2 regions of the Paractinoplanes brasiliensis genome follow, and region 2 is predicted to be linked to the other one. Evidence: riboswitches for the same ligand, from Rfam matches in the RefSeq annotation. Region 2 holds a riboswitch; the other holds the start of a gene.
What was found. Region 2 has a riboswitch for thiamine pyrophosphate ahead of C8E87_RS12145 (thiamine phosphate synthase). Riboswitches for the same ligand answer to the same signal wherever they lie in the genome.
Positions count from the first base shown of each region.

Region 1: another riboswitch for thiamine pyrophosphate. It lies ahead of C8E87_RS08700 (ECF transporter S component); the one in region 2 lies ahead of C8E87_RS12145 (thiamine phosphate synthase).

Region 1 is NZ_SNWR01000001.1:2,000,414-2,004,711, forward strand. Features, by position in the region: gene C8E87_RS08690 (DUF6328 family protein) at 1-353, opposite strand, end outside; gene C8E87_RS08695 (alpha/beta fold hydrolase) at 385-1,206, opposite strand; TPP riboswitch at 1,269-1,371, shown strand; gene C8E87_RS08700 (ECF transporter S component) at 1,444-2,016, shown strand; gene C8E87_RS08705 (ABC transporter ATP-binding protein) at 2,035-3,465, shown strand; gene C8E87_RS08710 (energy-coupling factor transporter transmembrane component T family protein) at 3,462-4,262, shown strand.
Region 2 is NZ_SNWR01000001.1:2,743,509-2,747,806, reverse strand. Features, by position in the region: gene C8E87_RS12155 (class I SAM-dependent methyltransferase) at 1-475, shown strand, start outside; gene C8E87_RS12150 (ABC-F family ATP-binding cassette domain-containing protein) at 508-2,154, shown strand; TPP riboswitch at 2,190-2,301, shown strand; partial or broken gene C8E87_RS12145 (thiamine phosphate synthase) at 2,295-2,867, shown strand; gene thiO (glycine oxidase ThiO) at 3,035-4,039, shown strand; gene thiS (sulfur carrier protein ThiS) at 4,127-4,298, shown strand, end outside.

The DNA.
Region 1 (4,298 bases), 740 kb from region 2:
AGCACCGAACTGACCATCGCGACAAGCAGGAAGAACAGCCCGCCGGTGGCCATCCGGTGGGCGTAACGCACCAGCTCGGGCTTGCGGCCCTGACGGAACAGGGCGCGGTGGAAGGCGACCGGCGCGATGATCATGGCGGTCGCCCCGGCCGCGGCCAGCAGCGCCACCACGTACGTGTCCTTCTGGAACTGCGTGACCTCGGAGAACCTGTTGCTGAACGGCAGGGTCAGCAGGAAGGCGAAGAGGATCTGGATGCCCGTCTGCGCGACGCGCAACTCCTGAAGCAGGTCGGCGAAGTTGCGGTCCCAGCGCTGCTTCTCGGTCTCGTGTCGCCCGTACGCCTTGTCCACCATGACGCAGCGGATTCCCCAAAGTGCCCGCGAATCAAACTCCGCCGATACGCGCGAGGGCGGCGTCGGCGAGCGCGGCAGAGGCCTGCTCCGGCACCCAGTGGCTGATGCCCCGCATCGCGACGAGCTGATAGTCGGCCTCGACCCAGTCGCGGGTGCGCAGGGCAGCGGTCAGCGTGACCACGCCGTCCTTGTCGCTCCACACGTACGTGGTGGGCACGCGGACGATTCCCGGGCCGTCGGGCGAGCCGCCGGTTGCCGCGCGATACCAGTTCAGGCCGCCGGTGAGCCGGTCCGGGTCGGTCCGCATCGACTCGACGTACTTGTCGCCCGTACGGCCGATCGGCTTGAGCATCGCGCGCAGCACCGCGCCGTCCCGGGCCAGCAGGAACCGCTCGGCCACCGGCGACTGGAAGATCTTGAAGTAGACCATCCGCGCCCGCTGCGACGCCCGGACCCGTAACGCCAGGCCCAGCGCCTTGGGGTGCGGCACCGAGACGGCGGTCAGCGTACGGACCCGCTCCGGGTAACCCGAGGCCAGCCACCAGCCCACGACAGCGCCCCAGTCATGCCCGATGACGTGCGCGGACTCGATGCCCAGGGCGTCCAGGACGGCCACCGCGTCGGCCGTCGGCTCGGACATGCGGTAGGCCCCGACGTCGGCCGGGCGAGCGCCGGGCGAGGTGCCGCGCTGGTCGATGGCGTACGTGCGCAGCCCTCTCTCATGCAACCGCGGCGCGAGCAGGTCGAACTCACGGTGGTCCTGCGGGAACCCGTGCAGCAGCAGCACCGGGTCGCCGTCGGACGGGCCGCCCTCGTACACGTCGAAGGTCAGGCCTCGCGCTTTGATCTCCATGTGACGGCTCCCTCGCTGTTCCTTGACCGTGACCGGTGTTAGCGTCATCGAAACACACCATGTTTTTCCGACAGGGGAGCGCACAGCGCTGAGAGTGCGGGCAACCGCAGACCCTCGCACCTGATCTGGGTAATGCCAGCGCAGGAAGTTCGGTCTTTTCTCCAGCCGCGTCGTGTCCGGGGTCCGTCCCCGGCGACGGCGTGCGTCTCCTCCCGGTACCCACTGGGAGGTTCTCACATGTTCAACCGCTGGCGGACGATCGACATCGTCATAGCCTCGATCGTCGCCGTGACCTTCGGCGTCATCTTCTGGGCCTGGGGCCTGCTCTACAACGGCCCGGCCGACGCCATCCCCCTGCCCGGCCGCGCCCTGCTCTACGGCGTCTGGCTGGTCCCGGCCGTGCTGGGCGCGCTGATCGTGCGCAAACCGGGCGCCGCCTTCTACACGTTGTCGCTGGCCGCCCTGGTCTCGGTGGCCATCGGCACGAGCTGGGGCTGGACCATCGCGGTGCAGGGCCCGCTCGAGGCCCTCGGCGCCGAGCTGGTCTTCGCGGCCTTCGCCTACAAGGTGTACCGTCTGCCGGTCGCGCTGCTGGCCGGGGCGGCCGCCGGTCTGGTGGCCGCGGTCTACGACGTCTTCGTCTGGTACCCCGACACGGCGTGGGGCTCCTTCCGTATCCCGTACGTCCTGATCGCCGCGGCGTCGGCTCTGGTGATCGCCGGGCTGGGCAGCGTGCTGCTCACCCGCGCTCTGGCTCAGACCGGCGTCCTGGACCGTTTCCCGGCGGGCCGCTCGCGCGCGCTTGTCTGATCTGATGTTGTTCACGTCATGAGCGAGGTTGTTCTCCGCGGTTTCGGCTGGCGGCATGCGGGCCGGCGGGCCTGGGCCGTCCGCGAGGTCGACCTGCGGATCGCTCACGGCGAGCGGGTGCTCCTGCTCGGGCCTTCCGGGGCCGGCAAGAGCACCCTGCTCGCGGCGTTGTCCGGCCTGCTTCCCGAGGATTCGGGCGAGTCCGAGGGCACGATCGAGATCGACGGCCTCGACCCGCGCAAGGCCCGCGAAAAGGTCGGCATCGTCTTTCAGGACCCGCAGACCCAGCTCGTGATGGCCCGCAGCGGCGACGACGTGGCGTTCGGCCTGGAAAATCGCGGGGTGCAGGCGGCGCAGATCTGGCCATGGGTCAGCGACGCGCTCGACCGGGTCGGCTTCCCCTACCCGATCACCCGCTCCACGGCGGCGCTCTCCGGCGGCGAGGCCCAGCGGCTGGCCCTGGCCGGGGTGCTGGCGTCGCGGCCGGGCCTGCTGCTGCTCGACGAGCCGACCGCCAACCTCGACCCGGCCGGGGCGGCGCTGATCCGGGAGTCGCTCGCGGCGCTTCGCGACACCACCACGGTGCTGGTCGAACATCGGGTGGCCGAGGCGTTGCCGCTGGTCGACCGGGTGGTGGTGCTGGAGCCGGGCGGCGGGGTGCGGGCCGACGGCGCGCCCGAGATGGTGTTCGCGGCCTACGGCGACCGGCTCGCCGACGAGGGCGTGTGGGTGCCGGGTTTCACGATTCCGCCGCTCAAGTCGGGCACGGCGGCCACCCCTGATCTCGTACGGGCCGAAGGGGTTGCTCTGTCGCAACGGCTCGCGCCGGTGACGCTCGGGGTGGGCGCCGGCGAGGTGCTGGCGGTGACCGGGCCGAACGGGGCGGGCAAGTCGACGCTGGCGTTGCTGCTCGGCGGGCTGATCGCGCCGACCGGCGGGCGGATCAGCGGCTTCGGCGACCAGCGCCCGCCGCACCGGTGGCGCGCGGCGACGCTGACCGGGCGCATCGGTTCGGTCTTCCAGAACCCGGAACACCAGTTCGTCACGTCCCGGGTCGCCGACGAGCTGGCGGTCGGCCCGCGACGGCTGGGCCGCTCCCCCTCGGCGGTCGCCGCGACCGTCGCCGACCTGCTCGAACGCTTGAGGCTGACCAAGCTCGCGGAGGCGAACCCGTACACGTTGTCGGGCGGGGAGGCACGCCGCCTGAGCGTGGCCACGGCGCTGGCCACCGCGCCGCGCTTGCTGGTGCTCGACGAGCCGACCTTCGGCCAGGACCGCAAGACGTGGATCGAGCTGGTCACCCTGCTGGCCACCCTGCGCGACGACGGCCACGGCATCCTGGCCGTCACCCACGACGACGACTTCGTGCGGACGGTGGCCGACCGCACGTTCCCCCTCGGCACAGCCCGCCCGCGGGACCCCCTCCCCCACCGGCGGCCACGCGCATGAACTTCGCCCTGCAGCCGACAGGGAACATGTCGGCTCCGCTGGCCCGGCGCAACCCCGTCGCGAAGCTGGCCGCCGCCCTGCTCTTCTCGCTGCCCCTGCTGGCGACGCTCGACCCGCTCACCCCGGCGATCGCCCTGGCCGTCGAACTCGCCGTGGCCCCCCTGTTCGGCGTCCGCTACTCGACGCTGGCCAAGCGGGCCTGGCCGGTGCTGGTCGCCTCGCTCGGCCTGCTGGTCACCATGGTGCTGTTCTCGGCCAACCGCACCGGCGCCCTCCTGCTCGACCTGGGCCCGTTCGACATCACGACGGGCGTGCTGACCTCCGCGCTGGGCCTGATCCTGCGCCTGTTCGCCGTGGCCGTCCCCGGCGTGCTCGTCTTCGCCACCACCGACCCGACCGACCTGGCCGACGCGCTGGTGCAGAACGCGAAGGCCCCCGCCCGCTTCGCCATCGGCGCGCTGGCCGCTTTCCGGCTGCTCCCCCTGCTGGGCGCCGAGTGGCAGATGCTCACCCTGGCCCGGCGCGCCCGAGGCATCGACGCGGGCAAAAACCCTATTTCCGCCGTACGCCTTTTCGTCTCCACCGCTTTCGCCCTGCTGGTCGGCGCCCTCCGCCGCGGCGGCCGCCTGGCCGTGGCCATGGACGCGCGCGGCTTCGATTCCGGGATCCAGCGCACCCACGCCCGCCGGCAGTTCTTCCGGGCCGCCGACGCCGCCCTGGTCGTGGGGGCGGTGGCCCTCTCCGGTGCGGCGCTGGGAGTGACGATCGCCCTGGGCCTGTTCCGCCCGATCATCTGAGCAGATCGTTCAGCCGACACACCCGACCCGAACGGC
Region 2 (4,298 bases):
CGCCGTGCTGCTGCGCAAGGGCGACCTGCCCGTGGCCGATGCCGGAGGCACGTTCCTCGACCTCGGCTGCGGCTACGGGCCGATCGCCTGCGTGCTCGCGAGCGAGGCGCCCGGGGCGACGGTCTACGCGGTGGACGTGAACGCGCGGGCCAGGGAGCTGACCGCCCTGAACGCCGAGACGCTGGGGCTGGCCGGCCGGGTGCGGGTGGCCGAGCCCGGCGAGGTCCCGGAGGAGGTGACGTTCGACCAGATCTGGAGCAACCCGCCCACCCACGTCGGCAAGAGCGAGCTGCGGGCGCTCATGCAACGGTGGCTGCCGCGGCTCGCGCCCGGCGGCGTGGCCTGGCTGGTGATCAACCGGCATCTCGGCGGTGATTCGCTGCACACCTGGCTGGTCGAGAACGGCTGGGACGTGGAGCGTACGGCCAGCCAGAAGGGCTTCCGGGTGCTACGGGTGGCCCGGAAAACCGACTGACGATCCCGGTCCGGGCCGGGATGATGACCGGCATGGGTTACGTGGATGTCGCCGGCGCCGGTTTCGTGCTGCCCGACGGGCGCCGGCTGTTCGCCGACGTCGCGTTCCGGGTCGGCGAGGGGGCCAAGGTCGCGCTGGTCGGGCCGAACGGCGCGGGCAAGACGACGCTGCTGCGCATGGTCGCCGGTGACCTCGCGCTGCCCGAGGGGTCGATCGCACGATCCGGCGGCCTGGGCGTGATGCGCCAGTTCATCGGCATGATCGGCGACGACCGTACGCTGGAGGACCTGGCTCTTTCGCTGGTGAAACCCGAACTCGGGGCGGCCGGTGAGCGCCTCGCCAAGGCAGCCGCCGGGCTCGACGACACCGAGCGCAGCCAGCTGGCGTACGCCAATGCTCTGGCCCACTGGGGCGAGGCCGGTGGCTACGACGCCGAGGTGCTGTTCGACACGGTGGCCGTGGCCATCCTGGGCAAGCCGTGGGACGAGGTGCGCCACCGTCCGGTCCGGACCCTCTCGGGCGGCCAGCAGAAAAGGTTCGCGCTCGACCTGCTGCTGCGCGGCGACGACGAGGTGCTGCTGCTCGACGAGCCGGACAACTTCCTCGACGTGCCCGGCAAGCGCTGGCTGGAGGCCCGGCTGCGCGAGTCGCCGAAATCCGTGCTGTACGTCTCCCACGACCGTGAGCTGCTGGCCCAGACGGCCGACCGGGTGGTCGCTGTCGAGGGCGGCACGGCCTGGACGCATCCGGGCGGGTTCGCGTCGTGGCACGAGGCCCGCGTGCACCGTCACGACCGGATGGAGGAGAACCGCCGGCGCTGGGACGAGGAGCACCAGAAACTCAAGGATCTGGTGCTGTCGCTCAAGCAGAAGGCGACCTTCAACGACGGCATGGCCTCGCGCTACCAGGCCGCACAGACCCGGCTGCGCAAGTTCGAGGAAGCCGGTCCGCCACCGCTGCCGCCCAAGGAGCAGTCGCTGCGGATGAACCTGCGCGGCGGGCGTACGGCCAAACGCGCGGTGATCTGCGAACAGCTCGAGATGGAAGACCTGACATTCCCGTTCGACCTGGAGATCTGGTACGGCGATCGGGTCGCCGTGCTGGGCGCCAACGGCACCGGGAAGTCACACTTCCTGCGGCTGCTCGCGGCCGGTGGCAGCGACCCGGCGCCGGAGAACAAACCGGTTGACGGCGCCCCGCTGGCGCACGTGGCGCACAACGGCGTGGCCCGGCTGGGCGCGCGGGTGCGGCCTGGGCATTTCTCGCAGACGCACGACCGGCCCGAGCTGGTCGACCGCACCCTGGTCGAGATCCTGTGGCGCGGCGACGACCACCGCTCCGGAATGGACCGGGCGGGGGCGATGAAGGCGCTCAACCGGTACGAGTTGTCGGCGCAGGGCGACCAGCGGTTCGGCACGCTCTCCGGCGGGCAGCAGGCTCGGTTCCTGGTGCTGCTGCTGGAGCTGTCGGGGGCGACGGTGCTGCTGCTCGACGAGCCGACCGACAACCTCGACCTGGCCTCGGCCGAAGCTCTCGAAGAGGGCCTCAACAAGTTCGAGGGTACGGTGATCGCGGTCACGCATGACCGGTGGTTCACCCGGTCGTTCGATCGCTTCGTGCTGTTCCAGGGCGACGGCGAGGTGGTGGAGACGCCGGAGCCGGTTTGGGACGTGCGCTAGTTTTTTCGTCCTCGGCCGGGTTATGGTCCGAGGCAACACAACCCCACGGGAGTCCGGTGCACCGGGCTGAGAGGGGGGCTGACGCGGCCCCCGACCGTCGAACCTGATCCGGATCATGCCGGCGCAGGGAGGAGCCACCGTTGTTGTTGCCGCGTCTGCACATCGTCACCGACTCGCTCGACATCGTGCGGGGCGTCCTCGGGCACGGTCCCGTGGCTGTCCAGATCAGAGTCAAGACCAACGACCGCGAGGCGTACGCCCTGACCTGCGCGGCGCTTGAGCTGTGCCGGCCGGCGGGGGCGTTGTGCCTGGTCGACGATCGGATCGGGGTGGCCCTCGCGGCGGGGGCGGACGGCGTGCACGTGGGCGCCGACGACCTGCCGGTGGCGGCCGCGCGCCGGGTGCTCGGGCCCGGACCGGTGATCGGCGCCACCTGCCGGAACCCGTCCGCCGCCCGGGCCGCTGTGGCCGACGGGGCGTCGTACCTCGGTGTCGGGCCGGCGTTCGCCACCGGCAGCAAGAGCGGGTTGCCGGATCCGATCGGGCCGGACGGGATCGCGGCGGTGAGCCGGGCCGTGCCGGGTACGCCGGTGATCGCCATCGCGGGCATCACAGCGGGTCGGGTCTCGGAGCTGGACTGTTACGGGGTGGCCGTGATCTCGGCTGTCGCGGCGGATCCGGCGGGGGCGACGGTCGAGTTCCTGCGGGCGCTGGCCGCCCATCCGGGCCTCGGTGTGTCGGATTTGTCTCTTGGCGCGTCGCATCCGGGTCTTGGCGGGTCGGACTCGTGGGCCGCCGCCCTTGGCGAGTCGGATTCATCGGGCGTATCGGATTCGGCGGCTGGTGCGTCTGCTTCGGCTTCGCGGGCCGGGGATCGCCAATGAGCGACGTCACGGTGGTCGGGGGCGGGATCGTCGGGCTTTCTGTTGCGTGGCGGCTCGTGCAGCGTGGTGCGGACGTGACCGTGCTGGACGGCGGGGACGACGGCGCCTGGCACGTCGCGGCGGGGATGCTCGCGCCGGGCGGGGAATCCGAGCACGAGGACCCGGCCCTGATCCGGTTACTGGAGCGATCGGCCCAGCTGTGGCCCGCGTACGCGAAGGAACTGGGGGTTGATGTCGGCTATGACGACGCCGGCACCCTCAGCCTGGCGATGACGGCGGACGACCTGGCTCAGCGGGCGCGCGTCTGGAAACGGCAGGAGCTGGCCCTGCTGCGGCCCTCCGAGTTGCGTGACCTCGAGCCGGCACTGTCTCCCCGCGTACGGGCTGGGGTCTTTGATCCTCGGGAAACCCAGGTCGACCCGCGCAAGGTGGTGAGCGCGCTGCGGGAAAAGCTCGGGCCGCGGGTGGTGCCCAAACGGGTCGAGGCGCTGTCCGATGTGGATTCGGCGACTGTTGTGGTGGCTGCCGGATGTGGCACGGCGGCGCTGACCGGGCTGCCGATCCGGCCGGTCAAGGGCCAGGTGCTGCGGCTGCGCGGCGAGCCGGGGCTGCTGCGGCACGTGCTCAACGCATCTGTCGACGGGCGTGAGGTCTACATCGTGCCGCGCGCGGACGGCGAAGTGGTGGTGGGCGCGACCCAGGAGGAGCGGACCGACCGGCTGGTCACGGCGGGTGGAGTGCACGAGCTGCTGCGCGCGGCGCTCGACCTGGTGCCGGGGTTGGCCGAACTCGAACTCACCGAGACCACGGTCGGGCACCGGCCCGGCACACCCGACAACGCGCCGCTGCTCGGGCGGCTTGACGACCGTGTGGTGGTGGCGGCGGGGCATTTCCGCAACGGGGTGCTGCTGGCGCCGGTGACCGCCGACATCGTCGCCGGGCTGGTGCTGGACGGCGCGGACGATCCGATGTCGGCCGACTTCTCGCCCCGGAGGTTCTGATGCTGACCGGGGTGTTCGGCGACCAGGTCCGGAGGTTCTGATGCTGCTGGTGACCGGGATGTTCGGCGACGAGATCCGGAGGGTCTGATGCGTTTGACGGTCAACGGGACGGCGATCGAGAGCGACGCCGGAACTGTGCAGGCGCTCGTTCAGACGATCACCGAGGCCCGGCGGGGAGTCGCGGTCGCGGTCAACGGCGAGGTCGTGCCCCGCTCGACGTGGGTGGAGACCGAACTGGCGGACGGCGACCGGGTCGAAG